3 regions of the Flavobacterium sp. XS2P24 genome follow, and region 2 is predicted to be linked to each of the others. Evidence: riboswitches for the same ligand, from Rfam matches in the RefSeq annotation. Region 2 holds a riboswitch; each other region holds the start of a gene.
The links. Region 2 has a riboswitch for S-adenosylmethionine ahead of QLS31_RS03995 (Na+/H+ antiporter NhaC family protein). Riboswitches for the same ligand answer to the same signal wherever they lie in the genome.
Positions count from the first base shown of each region.

Region 1 (10,076 bases), on a different contig from region 2:
GGTTTTACTTTTCTCTGGAGGAAAAGATTCGATTACATTGGTGCGTTTAGCGCAAAAAGCTTTTTTTCCTGCAAAAATTCCTTTTCCATTGTTGCACGTAGATACTGGACACAATTTTCCGGAAACAATTGAATTTAGAGACAAATTAGTTGCTGAATTAGGTTTGGAATTAATAGTTCGTAATGTTCAGGATGCTATTGACGAAGGTAAAGTTGTAGAAGAATCTGGAAAATATTCCAGCAGAAACAGTTTGCAAACAACTACACTTTTGGATGCAATCGAAGAATTTAAATTTGATGCTTGTATTGGTGGTGCGCGTCGTGATGAAGAAAAAGCAAGAGCTAAAGAGCGTATTTTCTCTGTTCGTGATGATTTTGGTCAATGGGATGAGAAAAACCAACGTCCGGAATTGTTTGATATTTTGAACGGAAAAATTGAAAATGGTCAAAACGTTCGTGTTTTTCCAATTTCTAACTGGACTGAACTAGATGTGTGGAGTTATATTGAGCAAGAGCAAATCGAAATCCCATCGATTTACTTTTCACACAAACGTAAAGTATTCTTGAGAGATGGTATGATTTGGTCACATTCTCCATTTGTATACCAAGAAGAAGATGAAGAAATCGAAGAAAGAATTGTTCGTTTTAGAACCGTTGGAGATATGAGTTGTACGGCAGCTGTTGATTCTTACGCAGCAACAATTCAAGAAGTAGTAGGCGAAATCAGATCTTCGACTATTTCAGAAAGAGGAGCCAGAATAGATGACAAACGTTCTGAAGCCGCGATGGAAAAAAGAAAACAACAAGGATACTTTTAGAAAATAATTATAAGGTATGAATTATAAATTATGAATTGTTCCGACACATTTAAAATTTATAATTCAACATTTAAAATAAAAAAATCAAATTTAGAAGTTTACATAAGGTGTCTTGAAAACCTTAAACTTTTAAACTTCAAACAAAAAACAAGGAATGGAAGTTTTAAAAATAGCAACAGCAGGAAGTGTAGATGACGGAAAGAGTACCTTAATCGGGAGATTATTATACGATACAAAATCGTTGACTACAGATAAGATTGAAGCAATAGAAAAAAGTAGCAAGCAAAAAGGATATGATTATCTTGATTTTTCTTTGGCTACCGATGGTTTGGTTGCTGAGAGAGAACAAGGAATCACGATTGATGTAGCTCATATTTATTTTTCGACAGCCAAGAAAAGTTACATCATTGCCGATACTCCGGGTCACGTAGAATATACACGAAACATGGTTACGGGAGCTTCGACTTCGCAGGTTTCAATCATTTTGATTGATGCTCGTAAAGGCGTTATTGAGCAAACGTACAGACACTTTTTTATCAATAATTTATTGAGAGTAAAAGAAGTGATTGTTGCGGTAAACAAAATGGATTTAGTTGATTATTCGGAAGAAGTATACAACAAAATCAAAGCTGATTTTCAGGCATTGAACAGCAAAAGTTCATTCAAAGAGCAAAACGTAAGTTATATTCCGTTGAGTGCTATTAATGGAGGAAACGTTGCTGATAAATCAGAGAACATGCCTTGGTACACAGGACAAACGGTTTTGGAACACTTAGAAGCTTTAGAGCCAGAAGATATTTTTGAAACAGGTAAAGCACGTTTCCCAGTTCAAACGGTTATCAGACCAAAAACGGAAGAGTATCATGATTTTAGAGGATATGCCGGAAAATTATACGGGAACAATATCAAAGTGGGTGATGCGGTAACGGTTCTTCCTTCTTTGACAGAATCTAAAGTGACTAATATTCACTTTTTCGATCAGCAATTTGATGAAGCGACAGCAGGTTCTTCGATTACTTTAGAATTGGAAAATGATATCAATGTTACAAGAGGAGACATGATTGTAAAATCGAATGAACTTCCTAAAATCGAAAAAGATATCAATACAACGATTTGTTGGATGGACAGCAAAAAGTTAGTTCCAGGAACAAAATATTTGGTACAACACAATACCAACAGAGTTTTGGCAAAAATTGAAAGCGTGAAAAACGTAATCGCTACAGATTATTCTGGAGTTACACCAGCGACTCAATTGGCTATAAATGAAATAGGCGAAGTAAATATTAAATTAAGCAAAGCTTTGTATTTTGATGCCTATAATGACAACAAATCAAACGGCGCTTTTATTTTAATTGATGCTGCAACCAACACAACTGCTGGAGTTGGATTTATAAACTAAATCTAACTTTTGCCAAAAACAACACACAGATGGAAAGTTTTAGAACCGAAATAGAAAATCCGATTGTCCAAAAAGACATTATCGATTTAGAAAGAAAAATTGCTTTATTCCGTGACGGAAAAATTGATGACGAACGTTTTCGTAGCCTTCGTTTGGCGAGAGGAGTTTATGGTCAGCGTCAGGAAGGTGTACAAATGATTCGTATCAAATTGCCTTTTGGTAAAGTGACCAGCGAACAATTGTTGCGAATTACTAAAGTTTCTGATGAATATTCAACCGGACGTTTGCACATTACAACGCGTCAGGATATCCAGATTCACTATGTAAGTTTGGACAGAACGCCACAACTTTGGGCAGAATTAGAGAAAGATGATGTTACACTTCGTGAAGCTTGTGGAAACACCGTGAGAAATATTACGGCTAGTGAAACGGCAGGAATCGATGGAGAAGAACCTTTTGATGTGTCGCCTTATGCGCATGCCTTGTTTCAGTTTTTCTTGAGAAACCCGGTTTGTCAAGAGATGGGACGTAAATTCAAAATGTCATTTTCATCTTCGGATAAAGATACAGGATTGAGTTATTTGCATGATTTAGGATTTATTCCAAAAATTGTAAATGGCGAAAGAGGTTTTAAAGTAATGTTAGGTGGAGGATTAGGTTCTCAACCAAGTCATGCCGAATTACTTTCTGAATTTATTCCGGTAAACCAAATTATTCCAACTACTGAAGGCGTTTTGAGAATTTTTGATCGCTATGGCGAAAGAGCAAAACGTTTAAAAGCACGTATGAAATTCCTAATCAAAGATTTGGGAAGAGACGAGTTTTTACGATTGGTGGAAGAAGAAAAAAAAGCCTTGTCTTACCAAACAGTTGAAATCGATACAACTGCTTTTGATGGTGAAATTCCAGCTCCTTTATTAGAAGTTCCAAAAGTAGTAATCGAAGACACAGCAGCTTTCGAAGCTTGGAAAAAATCAAATGTAATCGCGCAAAAACAAGCGGGTTGTGTAGCGATTGGAATCAAAGTTTTATTAGGTGACTTTTATACGGATAAAGCAAGAGCATTGGCAGAATTAGTTAAAAATTATGCGGCTAATGAATTGCGTTTTTCTTTGAGACAGGATATTTTAATTCGTCACGTAAAAGAAGAAAATTTACCTTTTTTCTACCAAGAATTAGCCAAATTAGATTTTGTGGCTTTAGGTTACAATACGATTTCAGATATTACAGCTTGTCCGGGAACTGATACATGTAATTTAGGAATTGCAAGCAGTACCGGAATCGCAGTAGAACTGGAAAGAGTTTTAGAAACAGAATATCCACAATACAGCAACAATAAGGAAATCACGATTAAAATCAGTGGTTGTATGAATGCTTGTGGACAACACAATATGGCCGAAATTGGTTTTCAGGGAATGTCTATCAATTCAGGAAAATTAGTAGCACCAGCGTTACAAGTTTTATTAGGTGGAGGAAATTTAGGAAACGGAAACGGAAGATTTTCGGATAAAGTAATCAAAATTCCAAGCCGAAGAGGACCTGATGCATTGCGTTTCATTTTAAATGATTTTGAAGCTAATGCAAACGGACAATCTTTCTTGAATTATTATGATGCCAAAGGCGAAAAATATTTTTACGAATTTTTGAAACCATTAGCCGATTTGACTAATCTTACCGAAGCTGATTTTGTAGATTGGGGTAATGCTGATAACTACGTGAAAGCAGTTGGAGTAGGAGAATGTGCTGGTGTAGTAATTGATTTAGTAGCTACTTTAATATTAGAAGCCAAAGACAAAATGACTTTTGCGCAAGAAGCTTTTGATGAAGGAAAATGGGCTGATGCAATTTATTTAGCATACGCAGGATTTGTAAATGGAGCTAAAGCATTATTACTTGCTGAAAACCAAAAAACAAATCACCATGCAGGAATTATCGATTTGTTTGACACGGTTTTCATCGAAAGCAATAAAATTGAGTTGAATTCAACGTTCAAAGATTTAGTATACCAAATCAGAGCGAATGAGCCTTCTGCGGAATTTGCACAAAAATACATTCAAGAAGGAGTTGCCTTTTTTGAAAACATAGAAAAATACAGAGCAAAAGATTTAGCTAATGCATAATACAATACAACCAAAAATAACTTTAGTAGGCGCTGGTCCTGGCGATCCGGATTTGCTTACTCTGAAAGGAGTAAAAGCACTTGCTGAAGCGAATGTGGTTTTGTATGATGCGCTGGCCAATGATGAAATAATGATTCATGCGCCAAAAAATGCCATCAAAATATTTGTGGGTAAACGGAAAGGTTGCCATGAATATACGCAAGACCAAATCAATCAGTTGATTGTTGATAATGCGCTTACGTACGGAAATGTCGTTCGATTAAAAGGTGGAGATCCATTTATTTTTGGACGTGGAAGCGAAGAAATAGAATTCGCAGAAAGTTTTGGAATCCCTACATTTGTAGTACCCGGAATTTCATCTTCGATTGCAGTTCCCGCTTACCAAGGAATTTCTTTGACAAAAAGAGGTGTTTCAGAAAGTTTTTGGGTAATTACAGGTACGACTTCCGACAGGAATTTGTCAAATGATGTAGCGTTAGCTGCGCAATCATCGGCAACTGTTGTGATTTTAATGGGAATGAGCAAATTATCACAAATTGTTTCTTTGTTCCAAAAAGAATCCAAAGGAGAAACTCCCGTTGCAATTATTCAAAACGGAACTACTCCACAAGAAAAAATTGGAGTTGGAACGATTGACACAATTCAAGTAGTTGTAGCTGCGAATAAATTAAGCTCGCCAGCAATAATTGTTATTGGCGAAGTGGTTAAAGAAAGTAATAAGTTGAAAGGATTTTACGAAGAATTTCTATCAAACGAAATACGATTATAATGGAAAGAAATGAATTATATCCTGTTTTTTTAAAACTACAAAACCTGAATGTGTTGATTGTAGGTGGAGGAAACGTGGGTTTAGAAAAATTATCTTTCATGTTGAAATCAAGTCCGAATGCGAATGTTGAGGTAGTTGCACCAAGGTTTTTGCCGGAATTGGAAGAATTGGTCGAAAGACATCCTTCGGTGAAATTGACTAAAGCCAAGTTCAAGAAAAAAATGTTGAAAAAACGACACATGGTAATTGCTTGTACCGATGATTTAAAAGTCAATAAACGAGTATTTGATTTGTCTCGAAAAAGATATTTGATTTGCAATATTGCTGATACACCAGATTTGTGTGATTATTATTTGGGCGGAATTGTAACCAAAGGAAATGTAAAAATTGCTATTTCAACTAATGGAAAATCACCGACAACAGCCAAAAGATTACGGGAGTTTTTCGAAGAAATAATTCCGGACGATATCAATAAAATGGTCGAAAATCTGAATGAATATCGCAAGACACTAAAAGGAAATTTCGAAGAAAAAGTACAAAAAATGAACGAAATTACCGAAGCATTAAAAAATAAAGAATAGAAACAGCACAAAATAGCGAATGATATTTATCATTTAAAGTAGTAAAAATCAATCGTTAATTTGCAATTAAATAGTTTAGCATAATTACATTACATAAAGAATAAAAAAATGATTAAAACAGACATACTTATAATAGGAGCCGGACCAACAGGTTTATTTGCAGTTTTTGAAGCAGGATTGTTAAAACTGAAATGTCATATTTTAGATGCTTTGCCACAAGCAGGCGGACAATTATCTGAATTATATCCAAAAAAACCTATTTATGATATTCCAGGTTTTCCGGAAGTATTAGCCGGAGATTTAGTAGATAATTTAATGGAACAAATCAAGCAATTCGAACCAGGATTCACACTGGGAGAACGTGCAGAAACCATTGAAAAACAAGAAGACGGAAGTTTTATTGTGACTTCAAATAAAGGAAAAAAATTCCATGCTCCTGTGGTAGCAATTGCAGGTGGTTTAGGAAGTTTTGAACCAAGAAAACCATTGATTGAAGACATCGAATTTTACGAGGATAAAGGAATTAAATACTTTATCAAAAATCCGGAAAAATTCAGAGACAAAAGAGTCGTGATTGCCGGAGGAGGAGATTCTGCTTTGGACTGGAGTATTTTCTTGTCGAATGTTGCTTCTGAGGTAACTTTGATTCACCGTAGAAACGAATTCAGAGGGGCTTTAGATTCTGTAGAAAAAGTACAGGAATTGAAGAACTCAGGAAAAATAAAAATGATTACGCCTGCAGAAGTAGTTGGCTTGAATGGAGCGGAACATTTAGAGTCAATTGATATTGAGGAAAATGGCGCACATAGAACCATTGCAACGGATTATTTTATTCCACTCTTTGGATTAACACCAAAATTAGGTCCTATCGGAGACTGGGGATTAGACATTGAAAAAAATGCCATCAAAGTAAATAATGCTTTGGATTACCAAACTAATATTCCAGGGATTTTTGCCATTGGTGACGTAAATACCTATCCGGGAAAACTGAAATTGATTCTTTGTGGTTTCCACGAAGCCACATTAATGTGTCAGGCAGCCTATCAAATCATCAATCCAGGTAAGAAATATGTATTGAAATACACTACAGTTTCTGGTGTTGACGGATTTGACGGAACCCGTAAAGAAGCTCCAAAAGCCGTGGTGAAAGCCATAGTTTAACAACATAATACAAACTAGTTAAAAAATATAGCGCTAATACTTGCAAGTATTAGCGCTATGTCTTTACTTTGCACTGTTCATATATTTATTGAAAGTTATCACGAAAGGCGGAGGGAAAGACCCAATGAAACCTTAGCAACCCTTTATCTTTAAAGAAGGTGCTACATTCTACTTTATACAGAACCAGTTTCAGTATTTAAGATAGATAACACATGAATACTCACTTAGTATTTCTTAAACCCTTTCTTGACAACATATCGATATTTAGCTTACTGTATTTATTTCAGTATCAGGAGCGAACAATTGGCGTTTTTTTGTCAATACCGTTCCCGCTTTTCGTTGCAATCTTTTTCATCCTGAAACAAGTTCAGGACGAGAAAGGATTTTCACTGCAAACGTAGTTCATCGAACTCCTATGAAAATAGTAATTAAGTGAGGTAATCGGGGCTAAAGAGCTAATATATTGAACTTTTGGAATTAATAATAAGCGCTTAATACTATAATGTTTTGCGAGAATAAAACAAAAGATGTCAACAATTCAAGAAGCTATTAAAAAAAACATACTCATACTCGATGGAGCTATGGGAACCATGTTGCAACGCTACAATTTTTCCGAAGAAGATTTTCGAGGAGAACGTTTCAAAGATTTTCCACATTCCTTAAAAGGGAACAACGATTTATTGTCATTAACGCAACCACAAGCGATTCGTGCCGTTCACGCAGCTTATTTTGAAGCAGGAGCGGATATTGTTGAAACCAATACTTTTTCTGGAACTACTATCGGAATGGCCGATTATCATCTGGAAGATTTGGTATACGAACTCAACTATGAATCAGCAAGAATCGCCCGTGAAGTAGCCGATGAATTCACAGCCAAAAATCCGGATAAACCTCGTTTTGTAGCAGGTTCAATAGGACCAACAAACAGAACGGCCAGCATGTCACCAGATGTAAATGATCCGGGATACAGAGCGGTAACTTTTGATGATTTACGTATTGCTTACAAACAACAAGTAGAAGCGTTGATTGACGGAGGAAGTGATTTGCTTTTGGTAGAAACTATTTTCGACACTTTAAATGCAAAAGCGGCCCTTTTCGCTATTGAAGAAGTCAAAGACGAACGCAATATCGATATTCCAATAATGGTTTCCGGAACGATTACGGATGCGTCAGGAAGAACACTTTCGGGTCAAACCGTAGAAGCTTTTTTGGTTTCGGTTTCGCATATACCATTATTGAGCGTAGGTTTCAATTGTGCTTTGGGAGCTGATTTGCTGAAACCTTATCTACAGACTTTGGCGCATAATACGTCATTCAATGTTTCGGCGCATCCTAATGCAGGATTACCAAATGCATTTGGTGAGTACGATGAAACGCCAGAACAGATGCAAGCTTTCATCAAAGAATATTTAGACGACAATTTAGTAAATATCATAGGTGGTTGTTGCGGAACAACGCCAGAGCACATCAAGTTGATTGCTGATATCGCAAAGGAGTATAAACCTAGAGTATCAACAGCGACAATGTAACGTAGAGACGCGATGTATCTCGTCTGAATTATAGCCGGGAATTCTTTGTAATTATTGATTTTAGGGCAAAAAAAAATAAAAAATGGCACAAGCAGAAACTAGAAAAAACCTTGTATTATCGGGATTAGAGCCTTTAATCATTACGCCAGACAGCGTATTTGTGAATATTGGTGAACGTACGAATGTAACAGGTTCTAGAAAATTCCTTCGATTAATCAAAGAAGAAAAATACGAAGAAGCACTTAGCATTGCAAAAGAGCAAGTAGAAGGTGGCGCGCAAATCATCGATATTAATATGGATGAAGGAATGCTCGATGGCGAATATGCTATGACAAAATTCCTAAATCTAATCGCTGCCGAGCCTGATATTTCCAGAGTGCCAATTATGATTGACAGCTCGAAATGGGACATTATCGAAGCGGGTTTAAAAGTAGTGCAAGGAAAGAGTGTTGTAAACTCAATTTCTTTAAAAGAAGGGGAAGAACAATTTATTCATCATGCTAAATTGATCAAGCGCTACGGCGCTGCAGCAATTATTATGGCTTTTGATGAAACAGGACAAGCTGATAATTACGAACGAAGAGTTGAAATTTGCCAACGTTCGTATGATATTTTGGTAAACAAAGTTGGTTTTCCTCCGCAAGACATCATTTTTGATTTGAATATATTTCCAGTAGCTACTGGAATGGAAGAACACCGCTTGAACGCATTGGATTTCTTTAGAGGAACAAAATGGGTTAGAGAGAATCTTCCACATGCGCATATTAGTGGTGGTGTGAGTAATGTTTCTTTCTCGTTTAGAGGAAATGATACGGTTCGTGAAGCGATGCACTCTGTTTTCTTATATCATGCGATTCAACATGGTATGACGATGGGAATCGTGAATCCAGAAATGCTTTCTATTTACGATGAAATTCCAAAAGATCTTTTAGAACACGTTGAAGATGTAATCTTGAACAGACGCGATGATGCCACAGAAAGATTGTTGGACTTTGCCGAGAATGTAAAAGGAGATGTAAAGAGTAATGAAAAAACAGTTCAAGAATGGCGTTCGGGAACTATTCAGGAACGATTGACGCATTCGCTAGTAAAAGGAGTTGATGAATTTATAGAAATTGACGTAGAAGAAGCCAGACTTGCAGCAACAAAACCTATCGAAGTAATCGAAATCAACCTAATGGCAGGAATGAATGTCGTAGGAGATTTATTTGGTTCGGGAAAAATGTTTTTACCACAAGTGGTGAAATCAGCGCGTGTAATGAAAAAAGCAGTAGCTTATTTATTGCCATTTATTGAAGCCGAAAAAGATGGTGTTTCGAGTTTTGCAGGTCGTATATTAATGGCGACTGTAAAAGGCGATGTACACGATATTGGTAAAAATATTGTTTCGGTTGTTTTGGCTTGTAACAATTATGAGATTATTGATTTAGGTGTGATGGTTGCGCCTGAGAAAATTATCGCTGCAGCTATAGAACACAATGTTGATATTATCGGTCTAAGCGGATTGATAACACCTTCATTGGATGAAATGGTGTATTTGGCTAAAGAATTAGACAAAAGAAATATAAAAATCCCAGTGATGATTGGTGGAGCAACGACTTCGCGCGCGCATACTGCCGTGAAAATTGCACCACAGTATAGAGAAACGGTTATTCACGTAAATGATGCTTCGAGAGCCGTAACGGTTGCCGGAAATTTAT
Region 1 covers NZ_JASCRU010000009.1:37,235-47,310, reverse strand. Annotated here, with positions in the region: gene cysD (sulfate adenylyltransferase subunit CysD) at 1-817, shown strand, start outside; gene QLS31_RS08470 (GTP-binding protein) at 972-2,216, shown strand; gene QLS31_RS08465 (nitrite reductase) at 2,246-4,336, shown strand; gene cobA (uroporphyrinogen-III C-methyltransferase) at 4,329-5,105, shown strand; gene QLS31_RS08455 (bifunctional precorrin-2 dehydrogenase/sirohydrochlorin ferrochelatase) at 5,105-5,686, shown strand; gene QLS31_RS08450 (NAD(P)/FAD-dependent oxidoreductase) at 5,795-6,847, shown strand; SAM riboswitch class I at 6,940-7,059, shown strand; gene QLS31_RS08445 (homocysteine S-methyltransferase family protein) at 7,375-8,376, shown strand; gene metH (methionine synthase) at 8,459-10,076, shown strand, end outside.
Region 1: another riboswitch for S-adenosylmethionine. It lies ahead of QLS31_RS08445 (homocysteine S-methyltransferase family protein); the one in region 2 lies ahead of QLS31_RS03995 (Na+/H+ antiporter NhaC family protein).

Region 2 (10,076 bases):
CAAATTTTAGGAATTTACCTGCTTCTTTTCGGGTTATCTTTGGTCGCAATTCCCGCGTTATCCACTAGAGAAAATTCTCAAAATATATTTGCCAATGAATTACAGGCCAATGGTCTGTATAAATTCTACATTGCCTTTATGAAAAGTGAATTGGATTATTTTAAATTCTATAAAACCGTTCCCAATAGCGAAGCTTTTGCTCAATTAAGGCAACAAATTCCTTCCATTTCAGGAGAAACTACTTTGAGAGAAATAAAGAATGAAGCTGCTGAAAACCACAAAAACGTGGTGCTAATAACTATCGAAAGTTACAGCGCAGAGTTTATGAAAATGTACGGAAGTGAAAAGAATATAACTCCGTTTTTAGATAGTTTGGCAACTAAAAGTTTAGTTTTTACAAACCTCTATGCTGTGGGAAACAGAACGGTTCGCGGTCTTGAAGCGGTTACTTTATCCTTTCCTCCTACCGCTGGCGAAAGTGTGGTGAAACGAGAAGACAATAAAAATAAATTTTCTACTGCAACTATATTTAAACAAAAAGGCTATACTGTAAAATTCATGTACGGTGGCGATTCCTTTTTTGATAATATGGGAGATTTCTTTTCAGGAAATGGATATGAAATTGTAGACAAAAAAACATTTGCACCAAACGAGATCACTTTTGCTAATATTTGGGGTGTTTGCGATGAAGATATGTACAACAAAGCAATCAAGGTAATGAACAAAGAAGCGACAGCAAATAAGCCGTTCTTCAATCACATTATGACCGTAAGCAATCACAGACCATTCACGTATCCAAATGGTAAAATTGATATTCCGGGTGATGCAAAATCTCGGGATGGCGGTGTCAAGTACACGGATTATGCAATGAAAAAATTCTTTGAAATGGCCAAGAAACAACCTTGGTTTAACGATACTGTTTTTGTCATTCTAGCCGATCATTGTGCTTCCAGTGCTGGAAAAACAGAACTTCCGGCAGATAAATATAGAATTCCTGCCCTAATCTATAGTCCCGATTTTGTTGAACCAAAAAAATATGCAAACCTGATGTCACAAATAGACATTATGCCAACTCTTTTTGGGTTGTTAAATTTTGATTACCAAAGTAAATTTTATGGTCAGGATGTTTTAAAACCAGAGTACAAACCCAGAGCGTTAATTGCAACCTATCAGGATTTAGGATTAATAAAAGACAATGTTTTAACGGTTATTTCTCCCAAACAAAAAGTAAAACAGTTTCAATTGACTTTGAAACCCAACCAAAAAGTAGCTCGTGATTTCCAAATTCATTACGATCAAATAGTGTTGAAAAAAGAAAGACCAGATTTAATAAACGAAACGATTTCATACTATCAAACAGCCTCGGATATGTTGAAGAAAAAGAAATATCAAAAAATTAACTGACATAAAAAAAACGGGTGAAATTAAAATCTCACCCGTTTTTTAATTGGAAATATAGGATTACTCTCTTTCGCTTGTCAAACCAAAAAGATTCCCTTTTTCAAAAATTTTTAAATCCTTTTTTAACGTTTTGCTGTTGCGTTTTGTAAGTTCGGCAGCATCAAGATTACTTAAATCCGGTTTTCCTGCATTTACCCAAGCCGTGTACCAAAAACTTGCTGTTGCAGTAATGGCTTTTTTCATTTGCTTTTCAACCATTCCATTCAAATCCGTATGTAATTTAGCTGCATATTCATCAGAATATAACATTCCACCGTATTTATTTTTGACTACATTTCCAGTAGCATCAGTTACATACATCTTGTTTTCTGCAGTTGCAATTCTTAGTTTTTTATCAGTAGCCAACAAAGGTTCCACTAAACTATGAGTGTCAAAAATGATATCCCAAGTTGCTTTATCTACATCCTCTAAATATTTTCCTTGTGCAACATTCAATTTATAATCTTTAGCAAACAATTCCGGCAAACGACTTTCCCACAACGAATGAATTCCTTTTTGGTTGGTATTTTGTCCATCGTGATTGTCAGAAGTATGCAATGGCATGTGTGCATCTGCAATATAATGTCCTAAATCGCCTGCAATGAATAATATTTCGTTTTTTCTTTTGTCCTTAAAAGCCTTAGTCAATTTGACCATCATATCCTGAATGTACCAAGGTAATATTCCGTTTTTAGTCAAAAACTTCTCATCGTATTTTAGCTTTGCTTCTTCCATTGTTTTAGGAAAAGTTTCTACATCACCAAAATTCTCCATGTCAAAATAATGACGAGGTGGCTCAGCTTTATCATTCAAAACATTTCTTCTTAAATCTGGAACAGTAGATTCTTGTGTAATGAAATCAATATGATTGTAAAAAAAAGTCTGCAATGGTTTTGGAAGTGCCATTACCGCTGCTCTATTGATTCGTTCATGTCCAATAACTCCCCATGATAAAAGAAAAAAAGCAACTCCAAGAGTAGATAACGCAATGAGTGTAGGTCTGATTTTAAAATTTTTCATTAATTTTATTTTTTTGAAATGTAAATGTATTTCTTTAAATCGTTATTAGAAAAAATTGGCTTTAAGATTCTGTTAATTAAAAAAGAAAACTTACAAATATGTTTTCGATAGTAAGGAAAAAGAGCCGTTTTCATGATTTACGTTTATCTACGCCATAGTTTTGTTACAGCAATTTTTAATGATACTTTCCGATTTGAATTTCATGTTATCAAACGAAAAACCTTTCATCATAAAACTATTTTAAATAAATAATCGAAATTAAAGTCGCGGTTGCAATGAAGCCCCAAAGTAAAATTCCTTGAGCCAGCGGTTTTAACCCCACTGATTTTAGAACAGTTCTATTTAATCCGGCTCCAATTAAAAACAAAGTAACCGTAAGACCTATTTTGGCAACTGAAACAAAATGCGGTCCTATGCTCTTCATTTGAGGCAGATACGTATTGGCAATCATAACCAAAATAAACAGTCCAATAAAATATGGGATTTTTATTTTCCCCGATTTATTTTTGAAAATAAATGCCGTAATCAATGCTACAGGAATTATCCACAAAGCTCGGGCTAATTTTACCGTAGTAGCTATTTGCAAGGCTTCCGGACCATATTTACTGGCAGCTCCTACCACTGAACTCGTATCATGAATAGCAATGGCACACCATAATCCAAATTCTTTTTGTGATAAATCCAACCAATCACCCACCGCTGGAAATAAAAACAGCGCCACCGAATTCAGAATGAATATCACTCCCAAGGCAACTGAGGTTTGTTTTTCATTTGATTTGATTACTGGGGCAATCGCGGCTATGGCGCTCCCTCCGCAAATTGCAGTTCCGCATGAAATTAAATGAGAGGTTTTCTTCTCCGTTTCCAACCATTTCCCTAAAAAAGTTCCTAAAACTAAAGTGCTCACAATAGAAATAATCGTAAATAAAAAGCCTTCTTTACCAGCAGAAACTGCACTGTGGACATTCATTCCAAATCCTAAACCAACTACCGAAAACTGCAACAGATAATTAGTGGCTTTATGATTCAATTCTAAAAAAGGATGTCCAAAAAGATTGGCTACAATCAATCCTAAGACTAAAGCAATTGGTGGAGAAACAAAAATGGTAGTGCAAAACAATAGCAATGCAAAGAAAATGAGTTGCTGCAATGTGGCATTTACTTTAAAAAAAATAAAAGACTCTTTTTGAATAAGTTTTTGATGCGTTTCCAATGTAAAGTTGTTGAATTATTACAGTACAAAGGTGGATAGATAAATCTATTTATACCAATCGCAAATTATAATCTCCTATAACTTTAAATTATAATGATTCGAAATGTTCTGGATAAACAAATCGGATAACGAATCCGTTTTTCCTTGTAACGTAATAACGTAAAAGAAACGTTCTATAATAAGATCTTTAATATCTAATATAGCCAATTCATTGTTTTGAAGTTCTTTTTCTATGGCATGAATCGATATAAAAGCCACACAATCAGAGTTCATCAAATAGGATTTTATGCTTTCGGTACTTCCTAATTGCATTTCGATTTTTAATTCTGATAATTTAATTTCAAATGGTTTTAACGCATGTTCAATAACTTCAAGTGTTCCTGAACCTTGTTCCCGCATCAAAAAATACATTTTTTTAAGATCTTCCTGAGTCACTTCATCACGACTTACTAACGGATTGGAACTCTTACAGACTAAAACCAATTCGTCTTTTAGAAACTCCGTATATTTAATAGACTTATTTTTTGATTGTCCTTCAACAATTCCTATTTCGATTTCCTGTTTTAATAAAGCATTTTCTATTTGTTCCGTATTTCCATTTAGTAAACTTACTTTTACATCTTGTAATTTTTGATGAAAACGAGCTAAAAGTGGCGGAATTATATACTGAGAAATGGTCGTACTGGCTCCCAATCGTAACAATCCGGAACGTTGATTTATCAGCGTACTCATATCAAAATCTATTTCACGGTATATTTCAAAAATGTTTTTGGTATGCTTCAGTAAGACTTCACCTGCAGCTGTCAGTGAAATTTTAGAACCGTTTCTGTCAAAAAGTTTAATTTTATATTGTTCCTCTAATTCCTGAATATGCTTTGAAATCGCAGGTTGCGTAATAAACAATTCAGTTGCAGCTTTTGTGAAACTCAACCGATTAGCAACGGTATAGAATACTTTTAGTCTAAAATCCATGATGTTTAATTGTATTTTATTACAGTAATCCGTTGTATTTTCGAACAAACCATTCGGTTGCCAACAAAATTGAAATCAAAACCAGTAACCAAATCCAATCAATCAAAGGTGTTTTGGTAACAATATTCTTTTGTATCGCCTTATATTCCTCATTTTCCAAAAGCGCTTTAATCAACACATCTACTTGGTCCGGAAAATACGCTTTCCCTTGTGTTTGCGTAGCTAATTGTGTCAATTTCTCCACATCTGGATTGACAAATTGCTTTTCGATATCAAAATCAAGAATTTCAAAACTACTGGAATACGTCGTTTTAGAATTCAATTCTTTTACCGTAAACGCGTAAGGTCCCGCTTTAAGCCCGTCAAGATTGACTTTATAGGAATTATTTCCTTTTAATAAATCGTAATTTTTTGTTTGTTTCGTTTTGGTATTCGTTACCGCAATTGTCAAACGTGCTTTTTCATCAAACTCATAATTCTTATTGAAATATTGCGCGGTTATTTCAATCGCTTCACCGGAATTATAGAAACTTTCATGTTCTACCACTAATGATTTTTTAGAATTATTAGAAGCCAAAAATTGAATAATCTTATCCATGAAAACATCATATTTTTCAAATGATTGATTGTTGACATGTGTTTGCAAACGCCATTTCCAGCTGTTTTCTCCCAAAAGATAAGCGGCTCGCCTGCCTTGATTTTCTGTGAAAGCCAGCAAAGGTGAATTGGTGTCTATTACTCTAATTTTTGATGAAAGCAAAACTGACACCGCACCTTTTGTAGTTACGGTTCCAAAAGCATTTTGCAAAGGCGGTAAATTTTCAAACCCAATATTATCAACCGCAAACAAATTAAACTGCGCATTAAAAACCGACAAATAATCTTCTTTTTGTCCGCTCATTTTAAAGTTCAAATTATCCTGTTGTTGATTCAGAAAATTAAAATCGGTGTTGTTACCAGTAATGATAAACGTATTGATTCCAGCACCTTTATTACTCTCAAAAATGTTTTTAAATTCGGCTGTTGGCTGGTATAAAATAAAAACATTAAAATCTTGTAACGTCTTAATATCATTAGGTTTAACGATAGTTACTTTACGTTGTACATTTGATTCAATGGCTCTTTTTAGTGCGCCTAAATCAGGATGAATTATAGCTGATACTATAGCAATATTTGTTTTTTGGTCTATAACTTCAACCGCAAAATTCTTAGTGTTATTGTACGTGTTTTTTTCTTTTTCTTTAGATGAAATAGTAGCTTTAAAAATCTGTAATCCTATTTTATCAGCTGGTAAAAGTACGCTTACAGTTGCCGTTTTTTTGGAAGGAGAAAAGGCAATCGATTGTTTGCTAAATACCGAATTTCCTTGTAAAATAATAAAATCGGCCGTTATGCTTTTAGTTCCTGAATACTGTAAAAAAGCTTCTACAGGAAATTTATTCTTATGAAAAGCATATTTATTAACATTCAGTTGATTGATTTTAAAATCTAAGAAAGTAGTTGTATCGCCTACAATTACAGGATATATTTTATTTGCAGTATCAAAACTAAATACATAATCATTTCCCGAAGTCTGGTTTCCATCCGTAATTAAAACTGTTGGATAGATTGCATTTTTATAAATGCTTTTTAGATTTTTGGTAACAACATCAATATTAGTTTGAGTTCCTTTAAAATCAAATGTTTCAGTCGGTTCAAAATCATCTGAAAACTGATACGATTGCACATCGAATTTCTCTTGTAAATCTGAGTTTGATTGTATTTTTTTATACAATTCCAATGCTTTTTCATTGGCATTCAAAAAAGAAATAGAACTCGAATTATCAACAATTATCGGCAAAGGGGTTTTTACCGTTTCCAGCGTATTTTTTGTTAGTATTGGATTAATCAATAATAATAAAATTCCAAAAATGGATGAAAAACGCAAAAAAGCCAAAAACCAACCGACTTTCGATTTGTTTTTGGCTTTGTAGATATATTGAAAAAATGACAAACCGCCAGCTATTAATAAAGAAAGTAGTAATAATAGTAAAGTGTTTGTTGTCATATTTTAGTAGTGTTCAGTCATCAGTATTCAGCAACTGAGCACTGATGACTGATCACTATTTTTTTTAGGTAAGCATTCCTCCACAAACATTCATAACCTGTCCAGTTACATACGCACTCATATCAGACGCGAAGAAAAGACATGCATTAGCAACGTCCTCAGTCGTTCCGCCACGTTTCAACGGGATTCCGTCTCTCCATCCTTTTACCACATCTTCGTTTAATTTTGCCGTCATTTCTGTTTCGATGAATCCAGGAGCAATTACATTACAACGAATATTACGTGATCCTAATTCCAACGCCACTGATTTAGAAAAACCAATAACTCCCGCTTTTGAAGCAGCATAATTAGTTTGTCCAGCATTTCCTTTCACACCTACAACTGAACTCATATTGATTATAGAACCAGAACGTTGTTTCAAGAAAGTACGTTGAATTGCTTTGGTCATATTAAAAACTGATTTCAAATTGACATCCATCACTTTGTCAAAATCTTCTTCGGACATACGCATCAAAAGGTTGTCTTTAGTAATCCCAGCGTTATTAATTAAAATATCAACCGTTCCAAATTCAGCCAAAACTGCATCTACAAAAGTTTGCGCTTCATTAAAATCGGCTGCGTTAGATTGATATCCTTTAGCTTTAATTCCTAAAGCGTTCAATTCTTTTTCAAGAGCCAAAGCTGATTCCACTGACGAACTGTATGTAAATGCAACATTTGCACCATGTTTTGCAAAAACTTCTGCAATTCCTTTTCCAATTCCGCGGCTTGCACCTGTAATTATGGCAACTTTTCCTTCTAGTAATTTCATATTCAAAAATTAGTTTAAATTTTATTTGAAGCTAATCCTGCTATCCGCTTCAATCTTTTATGAACACTAACGTTCACATAAAAGGATTTTCACTACTATCAGGGCTATCTTACACCCGTCAAATATATAATAATTCCCTTTTTAAAAAAAATTCAAAAGCAATTACAGTCAAAAATTCAATTCTTAAATTTTAAAGAATCGCTTTGTCCATTTGTCCCAAAACGAAATATAAATAGCCACCAATGTGAAAATCAGTAAAAATAAATGGTACCAAGCATTACTAATTAAGTCAAAGAAATCTAATTTTCCATTAGCGTAGCTCAATATAAGCAATACTTGAGCGCCATACGGTAAAACTCCTTGAATTATACACGAAAAAATATCCAGAATTGCAGCCGTTTTTCTAGGATTCAATCCATATTCATCATTAATTTCTTTGGCAATAGGCCCTGTAATTACAATAGAAACCGTGTTGTTCGCTATTGCTAAATTAGCAAAACCCACTAAAGCACCAATTCCCGCTTGAGCTGATTTTTTACTTTTAATTCTTTTTTTAATTTGAACTAATAAATACGTTATTCCACCCGCTTTATCTACCATAGCTGCTAAACCTCCAGTAAGCATTGACAATAAGAAAATATCAGTCATACTGGTAAAGCCTTCATATATCTTTTGAGTGAACTCCATTAACGTAAACGAACCACTAAAATAACCTATGATTCCTGCCAATAAAGTTCCAATAAGCAATGTTGAAAATACATTAACACCTACTACCGCCAATACTATTACTAATACATAAGGTACAATTGCAATCCAGGAAAAATCATTTTTTGCAATGGCAACAGTCACAATATCCGAGTTTAAACCAAGATAAAAGAAAACCATAATAGTCAAAATTGCAGCAGGAAAGGCAATAAATAAGTTAATCTTAAACTTGTCCTTTAGATCACATCCCAATGACTGCGTTGCTGCGATAGTAGTATCAGAAATCATCGAAAGATTATCACCTAACATAGAGCCACCTAATAAAGCGCCTGAAATTAAAGGTAATGAAGCACCGCTTTTATCAGCTAAAGCGACAGCTATCGGGCCAATAGCTACAATTGCACCCACTGATGTTCCTGTAGCAGTTGATAAAAAAGAAGCAATCAAGAAAATTCCTAAAGGAAAATAAGCAACATCAATAGTATTTATTCCAAGATTCACGACAGCATCAACTCCACCCATCGCTTTACTTACTACTGCGAAGGCTCCTGCTAGCAAATAAATTAAACACATGGTCATGATTTTACTTTCACCACATCCTGCAATCAATGTAGCAACTTTTTCATCAGTAGTGGATTTGAAAAGTAAAAAGGCTGCTATGATACCAACTACAACTGCCACTGGCGATGGAAAAGCATAAAAATCATTCAGAACAATTCCTGCTCCTAAAAAAGTAAAAATAAAAACCAATAAAGGAATCAAGGCAAAGGCATTTCCTTTTTCTTTTGAAAATAAAGTCATAAAAATAATTTAAAATTAAAAATTATGACGAAAAACAAAGCTAAATATGGGAATGTAGACAACATTTTTTCCAAAGGATTTGGCTTATCGTTTTAGCACCTTGCTTGTTGTTGCAGGTTGCTATCCTATTGAAGGATTCGTGATAACGGATGCAAAAGTAATTAATTATTTATGAAATTAGCCTAATTTTATTCCAAAAAAAGATAATTCAAAAAAAAGCGCCACATGAAAATGTAGCGCGATTATAATTAAGATGTTGAAAGGCAAACTTTAAATAATTAAAAAGCTACATTCCATTTTGGCAGTCTTCCATTTTCGTCAAGGAAGTTTTGTAAAACTTGTCCCTCTACAAATGTTGGAATCACTTTTGTCTTATCGTTGAATGTCTCATACCAAACCACTTCAAGTGTGCTAATATCTTCGATTTTCATTTGTGCAGGCCAAGAATATTTTCTTCCAGTTTTAGCAAATTGGTGTCCTTCAACAATTTTGTCTTTTAAACCACCATTTTTAATTTTCAAAGTTCCGTTATTTTGAACAGTTCCAGTAGAACCAACCATAATTAACTCTTTTTCATCTCCTACTGAATACACTAAAAATACTCCAGATCCTTCTGATGCATTGCAAACTTCTGCTAAACTATCTTCTGTAGTAAATGAAAACTGATTGCTAACTTTGAATTTTTTTAACTCTTTGTACATATTATTTTATTTTTATTTGAACTGGCTTCGACAAAAAAATACCCCACAAAATCGTGAGGTCCATTAGAAACCATTCGTTTATGTTTGTTTTTATTAGGATTACATCTTAAAAACAGATGCCTTTAATAAAGTGCAAAGATATTTCTTTAATTCATATTTATAATAAAAAAGCCCCACAAATTGTGAGGCTTTTAAAATATTTAATTAGAGTTTAGATTAACCTAAAACTTCTTTTACTTTTTTACCAATTTCAGCTGGAGAATCTACCACGTGAATTCCACATTCTCTCATGATTTGTTTTTTAGCTTCAGCAGTATCGTCAGATCCACCAACGATAGCACCTGCATGTCCCATTGTACGTCCTGG
Region 2 covers NZ_JASCRU010000003.1:181,884-191,959, forward strand. Annotated here, with positions in the region: gene QLS31_RS03965 (alkaline phosphatase family protein) at 1-1,404, shown strand, start outside; gene QLS31_RS03970 (zinc dependent phospholipase C family protein) at 1,462-2,460, opposite strand; gene QLS31_RS03975 (putative sulfate exporter family transporter) at 2,696-3,673, opposite strand; gene QLS31_RS03980 (LysR family transcriptional regulator) at 3,749-4,645, opposite strand; gene QLS31_RS03985 (hypothetical protein) at 4,665-6,692, opposite strand; gene fabG (3-oxoacyl-[acyl-carrier-protein] reductase) at 6,757-7,503, opposite strand; gene QLS31_RS03995 (Na+/H+ antiporter NhaC family protein) at 7,687-9,009, opposite strand; SAM-I-IV-variant riboswitch at 9,064-9,160, opposite strand; gene QLS31_RS04000 (hypothetical protein) at 9,288-9,710, opposite strand; gene sucD (succinate--CoA ligase subunit alpha) at 9,927-10,076, opposite strand, start outside.

Region 3 (10,076 bases), on a different contig from region 2:
AGAAGCCAAAACACCTAATTTTTTAGTTTTCTTTTTAATGATATTTTTTTTCAATGCTTTTCTAATAATTATAATGGCCAGCGCAATCATATATACGGCTATAAATGGTTTAATCGCATCTCCGTCAATCACATCCGACAGTAAATAAGCACCGGCAATAGAACCTAAAACACCCGGAATTAACAAATGCCTCACTAGTTTTTTATTAATATTCCCAAATCGATGATGAGAAATTGCTGAAGCTCCAGTAGTAAACATTTCAGCAACGTGAACTCCTGTACTGCTGATTGCGGGCGGAATTCCATACGCCAATAAAAAAGAAGTAGAAGTTGCTCCATAACCCATTCCTAAAGTTCCATCCACTAATTGCGCAAAAATCCCGATACAGAAAAAGATTAAAAATTCCTGATTAAAACCAGCCAAAAAACCATTCCAAGAAAACTCAGCATAATGATTGTAAACTAATGTCGAAAACAACCCTATCAGCAAAACAACAGGAATTACAACCCATAAACGCTCCGCGAAAGTATTTCCCGATTTTACATTGACATTAACCTGTTTCAATTCTTTGTTCATGCTTTTATAATTCAACTGTTTTTTATTATTTAAATCCATTACCCTATCGGAATAGTAGATTACTGTGCAAAAGTAAAACTTTTAACTTAACTACAAAAAATTTTTTGCGATTTATTGTCTAAAATGCAATATCAGCCAGTGTATTGTTTTCCAATATCATAAGCGTATTGTCGCGAACTTCTGTCATTAGTTTACGAACTGCACAAGTGGCCTCATCCGTACAGTCGTCACATGGCTCATAAAAATTGTGGCTGGCACAAGGAAGTAATGCAATTGGCCCTTCGAGAATTCGATAGACATGGGCCATATTTATTTCCTTAGGGTCTTTTATCAGATAATAGCCTCCGCCCTTTCCTTTTTTGGCTCCTAAAAAACCAGAATGGCGTAACAGTAGTAAAATACTTTCCAAAAACTTAATCGAAATATGTTCACTCTTCGCTATTTCAGCAATTTGTATCGGTGTTTGATCTTTCTGGCGTGCCAAAAAAGTCAATGCTTTGATTCCGTATTTTGTTTTTTTTGAAAGCATTTAAAAGATATAAAATTGAAGATTAACGATTTTTGATTGCAGATTTCAAAGCTATCTGAAATCAACATTCTTTTTATATTGTAACAACAAAAATATACTTTTTGATTTAAGAATAGTGAATGAAGATTAACGATTTCTAATTTGTAGTTAATCTGCAATCAAAAATCGTTAATCTGCAATCAAAAATCCTTACGAAAGTGCCTGCTCTAAATCGGCAATCACATCTTTCACGGTTTCCAATCCTACAGAAACACGCACCAAACCATCTGTAATACTCACCGCCAAACGTTCCTCAACAGTTAATTTACTATGTGTTGTTGATGCCGGATGCGTTACAATCGTTCTCGTATCACCTAAATTTGGAGACAACGAACATAATTTTATTTTATCCAAAAATGCTCTTCCTTCTTCTATTCCGCCTTTTATTTCAAATGCAACGATGTTACCGCCTAATTTCATTTGCTTTTTGGCAATTTCATATTGCGGATGCGATTTCAAAAAAGGATACTTCACTTTATTAACCTGGGGATGGCCTTCCAAAAACTCAGCCACTTTCAAGGCATTTTCACAATGTCTATCTAAACGAATCGCTAAAGTTTCTAAACTTTTTGATAATACCCAAGCATTAAATGGAGATAAGGAAGGACCGGTAAGTCGAGAAAACAAATAGATTTTTTGAATCAATTCAGCGTCTCCAACGGTAATTCCACCCAAAACTCTACCTTGACCATCTATTAATTTTGTAGCTGAATGCACTACCAAATTTGCCCCCCATTTTATCGGTTGTTGTAAATAAGGTGTCGCAAAACAGTTGTCAATAATCAAAATCAAATCATGCTTTTTGGCAATAGCACCTAACAGTTCCAAATCGATAATATCTACCGCTGGATTGGTTGGAGATTCTGCAAAAAGTATCTTTGTATTAGGTTTTATGAAACTTTCAATGGTTTCAGGCTTATCGATGTCAAAATACGATGTTTCAATTCCCCATTTTGGAAAATAATTAATAAACAATGAATGTGTCGCTCCAAAAACACTACTTGCCGAAACAATATGGTCTCCGGAGTTCAACAAAGCCGCCAAAGTTGAATACACAGCCGCCATTCCTGAGGCAAAAGCAAATCCCGATTCAGCACCTTCCATTTTACAAATTTTCTCTATAAATTCGTTGGTATTTGGATTGCTGTATCGGCTATAAATATTTCGATCTTTCTCCTCAGCAAAAGAAGCTCTCATATCTTCGGCATCTTCAAATACAAAACTAGAGGTTAAGTATAAAGGCACGGAATGTTCTTGAAATTGTGTTCTTTCTAATTGAGTACGTATGGCTTGGGTTTCAAAACCAAATTCTTGTTCGTTCATTTTATTTTTTAATTTAAAGTTTAAAGTTGTTGGGATACAAATGCAACACTCTATTTCTTAAAGATATAATTTTTTGTTTTTACAGCGCCGGCAAGGTTTTTTTTTTAGCCGTGTAAGTATGTCTTTAAAATTTTCTAATTCTCCAATTGTTTTTCTAATTCGTTTCTAACGGTCATTGAAATTCCGTCAAAACCCCAACCATCTGGATTCAACTCTTCAATTATGAAAAAATTGGTTAAGTCATTGCTGCCCAATACGTTTTGCACTAATTTTTTTCCGGCCTCAATTACCGAAGTCATTTCGACTGGATTACTTGTTCCTTTGGAAATTTTGATATTAACATACGAAACCTTTCCATGATTATTTTGCGTCTCTTCCAATGACTTTCCTCCAACAATCCAATTTTCGGGGTCTAACTCATCTATTGTAATTACTGTTAAGTCTCTATTTCGTCCCATCAAATCAGCAATGATATCCATTACACCATCGACTAATAATTTTTTTTGTTCTTTGTTTACCTGCTCTTTTACAAATTTTAAATTTACGTATGGCATCTTATGTCTTTTTAGTTTTTGTCTAATGGTTTATTGTTCAGAACTACTTTATAAATAATAGTCGCTGTTGGTTCTAATGTTTTAGAAACCGAACAGTATTTTTCGAAAGAAAGTTGTGCTGCCCTCGCTGCTTTTTCTTCATTAATAGGACCTTCCAAAAAGAATACTACTGTAATATCCTTGAATGGTTTCGCTTCTCCTACTTGTACACGTTCCCCTTCAACCTCGGCTTTGAAAGAAGTGATTTCCTGACGTTGTTTTTTTAAAATCGAAATCATATCAATAGCGCTACAACCCGCAACACCCATCAATACTAATTCCATTGGACTTGGACCTTTATCGTCTCCGCCAAATTCTGGTCGGCTATCTACATTTACAATGTGTCCTCTTTCATTTTTTAATTCAAAGTGGAAATTGTCGTTTACTCTGTTTAGTGTAATTTTCATATTAATCCCCTCCCCAACCCTTTCGCCACGGCGAAAAGGGAGCCAAGACTGGAGGCTGTCCCTTTTTTAATTAATTATATTTGTTCAGACGCGGATAAAACGGATTTGCTATCGCAAAAACTCGGATTTTTGTTTTTTACATCTGAAATCAAAAATCGTTAATCCACAATCTTAAATCTTTACCCTTTATCTGATAATCTCAAAATATCCCCAAAAACGCCTCTTGCCGTTACTGCTGATCCTGCTCCTGCGCCTTGAATCACGATAGGTCGGTCTCCATACGATTCTGTGTAAATTTCGAAGAAAGAATCAGAACCCTTCAATCCGCCTAAAGCCGTATCTGATGGTACAGAAACCAGTTTCACTTCCAGATTTCCTTTATCATTTTGCAAATCGCCTGATAATTCACCTATGTATCGCAACACGTGATTTGGTTTTTGTTCCGCTTTTATTTTAGCATAGATTGGATCAAACTCCGTCAGTTTATTTAGAAAATCAGAAACTTCACCTTCTCTCAAATGCTCTGGAATTAAATTTTGAATATCAATTTCTTCAAACTCATTTTGCAAGTCTAATTCTCTTGCCAAAATCAATAATTTTCGACCTACATCATTCCCACATAAATCTTCTCTTGGATCTGGCTCGGTATAACCGTTATCAATTGCTTCTTTCAATATTTCACTAAACGGCGCGTCTTTAGCAGAAAAATTATTGAATAAATAACTCAATGTTCCAGAGAAAACACCTTTAATTTTAGTGATGTTTTCTCCTGAAAGGTGTAATAATTTGATCGTATCTATTAACGGTAACCCCGCTCCAACATTGGTTTCATAAAGATAACTCTTTTGATTATCTGCTAATACTTTTCGTAGTTTTTTATAAAAACTATAACTTAACGTATTGGCCACTTTATTAGACGATATCAAATCGAAACTACTTTCTGCCAAAGGAATGTAATTTTCAACAAATGTGGCACTTGCCGTGTTATCAATCGCAATCAAATTCTCTAAGTGATGCTCATTCGCGTAAGCAATTACATCATCGATAGTATAAGAAAAGCCATTATTTTGGATTTCATTTTTCCAGTTTGGAGTAACACCGTTTTTATTTAAAAGTACATTACTTGAATTGGCAATAGCAAAAACATTCAACTTAATGTCTTTTCTTTTTTCGATGGTTGCTGCCGATTCCAATATTTGGTTAATCAAAGTTCCACCTACTAATCCATGTCCGAAAATAGCGATATTGATTTTCTTTGAAACTCCAAAAATCTCTCCGTGAATCACGTTTAAGGCTTTGTTCAGTTGCGATTTTTTCACAACCAAACTCACATTTTTACCGGTAACGGTATTATTGAAAAGAATCGGGACAATTTTATTTTTTATCAAAGCTGTATATGGCTTGTGAAACGTGCTTAAATCCTGGCCAATGATAGAAATCACCGAAACATTATCAGTAACCGTTATTTTATTCACATCCTTTGAATAGAAATCATTTTCGAATTCTTTTTCTAATTCAATCATTGCTTTAGTCGCTTTATCAGCGGCAACGACCAAACCAATTCCTCTTTCTGAAGAACCTTGAGAAATGATGCTTACGCTGATATCATTGTCGCCCATCACTCTAAAAATACGGGCATCAACGCCAGTTTTCCCCAGTAACCCTCTTCCTTCCAGATTAACTAATGATACATTTTCAAGTACCGAAAGTGTTTTAATTCCTTCCTTATTAGAATTGGATGTGATTAATGTTCCTTTATTTTCGTGGTTGAATGTGTTCAAAATACGAAGCGGAATGTTTTTTTCCAACAAAGGAATAATGGTTTTTGCATGAAGAATTGTTGCTCCAAAATTAGCCAACTCATTCGCCTCGTTAAAAGTCAAATGGTCGATTTTCTTAGCATCAAGCACCAATTCAGGATTTGCGGTATAAATTCCGTCAACGTGTGTATAATTCTGTAATTCGTCAGCATTTAAGTAATTCGCAATCAGTGAAGCGGTATAATTACTACCGTTTCTTCCTAAAGTGGTCGTGTCATTATTGTTATTAGAACCAATGAAACCGGTAACAATATTCACGGTAGTTCCGTTATTTTGTTTGAAATAATTGATGACATTTTTCTTTGAAATTTGTTCCAAAGGTTGCGCATCACCAAATTTAGAATCAGTTTTTATCAATTCTCGAGTATCGGCAAAACGGGCATTTATGCCATTTTCAACTAAAATAGCCGTCAGTAATTTTGCAGAAAGCAATTCCCCTTTTGATAAAATCTGGTCTTTAATTTTATTACTGTAATCGCCAATTAAGCTTACGCCTTCGAATAATTTTTCCAAAACATTGAATTCCTCAGATAAATCTACCTCTTGGTAATCATCTTGTTGGTATTTTTTAAAGTTCTCAAAAAGCGGTTTGTAATCTCCGTTTTTAGAAGCAATACCTAAAATTTCTTCTAATTCATCTGTAGCATTTCCACGTGCCGATACTACAATTGCAATTTCTTCTCCTTGATTTACTTTGTCGGTAATAATTGCAACTACTTTATTTATTCCGTCGCCATTCGATAAAGATTTACCTCCAAATTTTAATATTTTCATTGTGTTGTGTTTTTTTGGCTTAGAATATATCCTGAAGCAAATTGTGTAATTGTTTGTATTCTATCAAAAAAGCGTCGTGTCCGTGAATGGAAACTATTTCCTGATAGGTGACATTATTTTTATATTTTTTTAATTTCTTGTAAGTTGCTTTATTTTCATTTGCAGTAAAAAACAAGTCTGAATTGATTCCGATGATATGAATATCAGCTTCAATTTTTGACGTTATTTCTTCGAATGAAGAGCTATTTCTAGTAATATCTATCGTCTTCAATAATTGATTCATCATTTTATAAGACGAAATTTGAAAACGTTTTTGAAGTTTTTTACCATGATGATCCAGCCAGCTTTCTACATTGAAAATGGCTAATTCCTCATTAGTAGTTCTCTGGAATTTTGCAGTAAAAGATTCTGGAGTTCGGTAGCAAAGCATCGCATGAATTCGAGCATCTTCAATAGGTTTTGAAGAATTCTTTAGAATTTGCTCCTGCAAAAAACAATTGGCAATTAACCAATCTGTCGATTTCCAATCGGTTGCAATAGGAATTAAATGTTGTGTGATTTTTGGTTCTAAAGCAACCAATTCCCAAGCAATTCCTCCGCCAACAGAACCACCAATAATAGCATAAAGCTGTTTGATTTTAAGAAAATGAATGCCTTCAATAAAAATTCTGGCTATATCTCTGGTAGTAAAATCCGAATAATTTTCAATAACGGCATCATCAAAACCATTTCCCGGAACATTAAAAGCCAGTATTGTATATGTATTAGTATCGATGGTTTTGTGTGCACCAATTAAATCATTCCACCAACCTTTGTCTCCCACAACTTGGGAATTTCCGGTCAATGCATGATTTACCAAAACGATTGGAGCGGTATGTAAAGCCGGTCCAAAAACTTGAAAACTTAAGTTTAAGGCAGGGTAAAAAGCCCCACTTTCGGTGGTAAAATTTTGTACGGTAATAGATGTTGGTTTATTTTCCAATTTCAAATCTTTTATGATTTTTGATTTGTGTCTGGAAATATTAGAAAGAAAGCTAGAAGTGAACTAGAAGAATTCTTTGTGTTATCTTTCCTTTAGATTTGAAATATCCCGAGGCTTCGGGACAGAATAAAGGTAGAATGCAGCACCTTCTTCGATAAATCGAAGGGTTGCTAAGGCTTCATCGGGTCTAATCCCTCTGCCTTTCTTTATAACATTTCAATACGTTTTTGAACTTAAAGGCACAAATTAACCACTATTTTTTTAAACAACCAAATTTTTATCAAATTGGTTCTAATTGATTTATTGCAAATTGACTTGAAAAAATCGCACGCATAATTATTATCCCGACGAAAGAGAAAACACCACATTAGGGTTTTATCTTTCGTCGAAATCATAATTTGAGATTTACCATCAAAGATTCAAAAGCTAAAACAACCATCACTTTTTTAAATAAAAAGTTCTTCATTTTCTTTTGAATACATTTGAAACAGCAATGAACTCGGCACTATTTTTTGTGCCAAAGGATCATTTTTTGAAATTTCAAATCTTGGATTAGTCAATTCATTTTTTGAATCGATTTCCTTTTTTGTTTTGGTTCTGAAACTAAAGCTTTTTAGTAACTGAAATGTCTTTGGAAAATGTTTTGATGTGCTCATAATCTTTTAATTTATGATGTTAGTTTTGTTTTAAATTATTTTTGAATTCTGAAATTCTCTATGCTTATTAACTAATCTGAATAAAAAAACCCTTTTAGATGCGTATCCAAAAGGGTTTTTTAAGTTGTGTTATAACTTATACTTTTGGAATCAACAGACACGAACGCACATAATGGCATTGGCGCAAATCATATTTTTGACTTTAAAATTATTTGTATTATGGATTTTCAGGTTATTCATTCTATGATTAATATTGTTTTATTTTCAGCTAAATAGAGTTCAAAAAAAAAGCCTCCCATTTTCTTGGGAGGCTTTTGCTATATAAATTTTAATTTAAATTTAAGCAATACACGACCCACAGGACTTTTCCTGAATGGCTTTTGACATATTACACACATTAAATTTCATGTTTTTTTTTTGTTGTAACAAATATGCTAACTATTTCTGAATTTTCCAAATAAGTTTTAAAAAAAATACAAAGAAAAATGAACCAAAGATTCCGTTTTGTATTTATATAAGTAGATGAAAAGATTTATAAGCAAAAAAAAGTTAAGATTAATTTGCAATTCAAAATGGTTTCATACATTTGCACCCGAATACAAGAGGAAAAATTTGAACTGATTGCAACCTCTTCATAATGAAATCAATTCATTATGGATACTGAAAATTTTTCAGTAGAAAAAATGCTAAAGCAGAAACTCTTCTTTAGTCCTTTTCAGCAATTATTTTTTCTCGCTTAATTTTAAAATAATAATTATTATGGCCTATTTATTTACGTCAGAATCTGTAAGCGAAGGACATCCAGACAAAATTGCAGATCAAATTTCGGATGCATTAATTGATAATTTTTTGGCATTTGATGCTGACTCAAAAGTAGCTTGCGAAACTTTAGTAACTACTGGCCAGGTAATTTTGGCTGGTGAAGTAAAATCAAATACATATTTAGACGTGCAACAAATCGCTCGTGATGTAATCAAGAAAATTGGTTACACAAAAAGCGAATACATGTTTGAAGCTAATTCTTGTGGAATTCTTTCTGCTATTCACGAACAATCTGCTGACATTAATCAAGGTGTTGACAGAAAAAATCCTGAAGAGCAAGGTGCTGGTGACCAAGGAATGATGTTTGGTTATGCTACTAATGAAACGGAAAATTACATGCCATTGGCACTTGATTTATCTCATAAATTATTGCAAGAATTGGCTATTTTAAGACGTGAAAATAACGAAATTACTTATTTGCGTCCGGATGCTAAATCTCAAGTAACTTTAGAATACAGCGATGACAATAAGCCAACTCGTATTGATGCTATTGTAATCTCAACACAACATGATGATTTTGACGAAGAAGCTACAATGCTTGCAAAAATCAAAAAAGACATTGTTGAAATATTGATTCCAAGGATTATTGCAAAAAATCCAACACATGCTCATTTATTCAATGATGCAATCCAATACCATATTAATCCAACTGGGAAATTCGTAATTGGAGGACCACACGGAGATACTGGATTGACAGGAAGAAAAATTATTGTGGATACTTACGGTGGAAAAGGTGCTCACGGTGGTGGTGCATTCTCTGGAAAAGACCCAAGTAAAGTAGACAGAAGTGCTGCTTATGCTACACGTCATATCGCTAAAAACTTAGTTGCAGCTGGTGTTGCTGACGAGATTTTAGTACAGGTTTCTTACGCAATTGGTGTGGCTAAACCAATGGGTATTTTTATTGATACTTATGGTACTTCAAAAGTGAATTTGACCAATGGTGAAATTGCTAAAAAAGTAGAAGCTATTTTTGATATGCGTCCTTACTTTATCGAGCAACGTTTAAAATTAAGAAACCCAATCTATAGCGAAACTGCTGCTTACGGGCACATGGGACGTACTCCAGAAACGGTTACTAAAACTTTTTCTGCTCCAGGTGGAAACGAAAAAACAGTTACTGTTGAATTGTTTACTTGGGAAAAATTAGATTTTGTTGACCAAGTTAAAACTGCTTTTGGATTGTAATCATCTAAAAAAATTATATCTAAAACCCGCAATTCAATTGGATTGCGGGTTTTTTTTTAGCCCTTCCCGAAGTCTCGGGAGGAAATAGAAATCCTTTGCTGAAGAAAGATTGAAATGTACAGCAGGAATAGCTCCTACAAATTATACTTTAAAGAGAAAATTACATAGCGTGGCTGAACAGTATATTGCGAAGTTCTGGTGGCAAACTGGCTGAAATTATCGTCATTTAATGAGGTTGTGTTCAATAAATTAGTTCCGCTTACTTTATATTCTAACTTGCTGCCTTTCTTTTGATAAATCAAACTGGCGCTCAAGAAATCATATTCATTATTGACCGTTTTCGTATTGTTATAATAATGATAAAACT
Region 3 covers NZ_JASCRU010000009.1:48,504-58,579, forward strand. Annotated here, with positions in the region: gene QLS31_RS08485 (sulfite exporter TauE/SafE family protein) at 1-576, opposite strand, end outside; gene QLS31_RS08490 (Rrf2 family transcriptional regulator) at 695-1,105, opposite strand; gene QLS31_RS08495 (aminotransferase class I/II-fold pyridoxal phosphate-dependent enzyme) at 1,295-2,467, opposite strand; gene QLS31_RS08500 (tautomerase family protein) at 2,602-3,021, opposite strand; gene QLS31_RS08505 (OsmC family protein) at 3,033-3,467, opposite strand; gene thrA (bifunctional aspartate kinase/homoserine dehydrogenase I) at 3,647-6,061, opposite strand; gene QLS31_RS08515 (alpha/beta fold hydrolase) at 6,081-7,043, opposite strand; SAM riboswitch class I at 7,122-7,258, opposite strand; gene QLS31_RS08520 (hypothetical protein) at 7,490-7,699, opposite strand; gene metK (methionine adenosyltransferase) at 8,459-9,709, shown strand; gene QLS31_RS08530 (carboxypeptidase-like regulatory domain-containing protein) at 9,844-10,076, opposite strand, start outside.
Region 3: another riboswitch for S-adenosylmethionine. It lies ahead of QLS31_RS08515 (alpha/beta fold hydrolase); the one in region 2 lies ahead of QLS31_RS03995 (Na+/H+ antiporter NhaC family protein).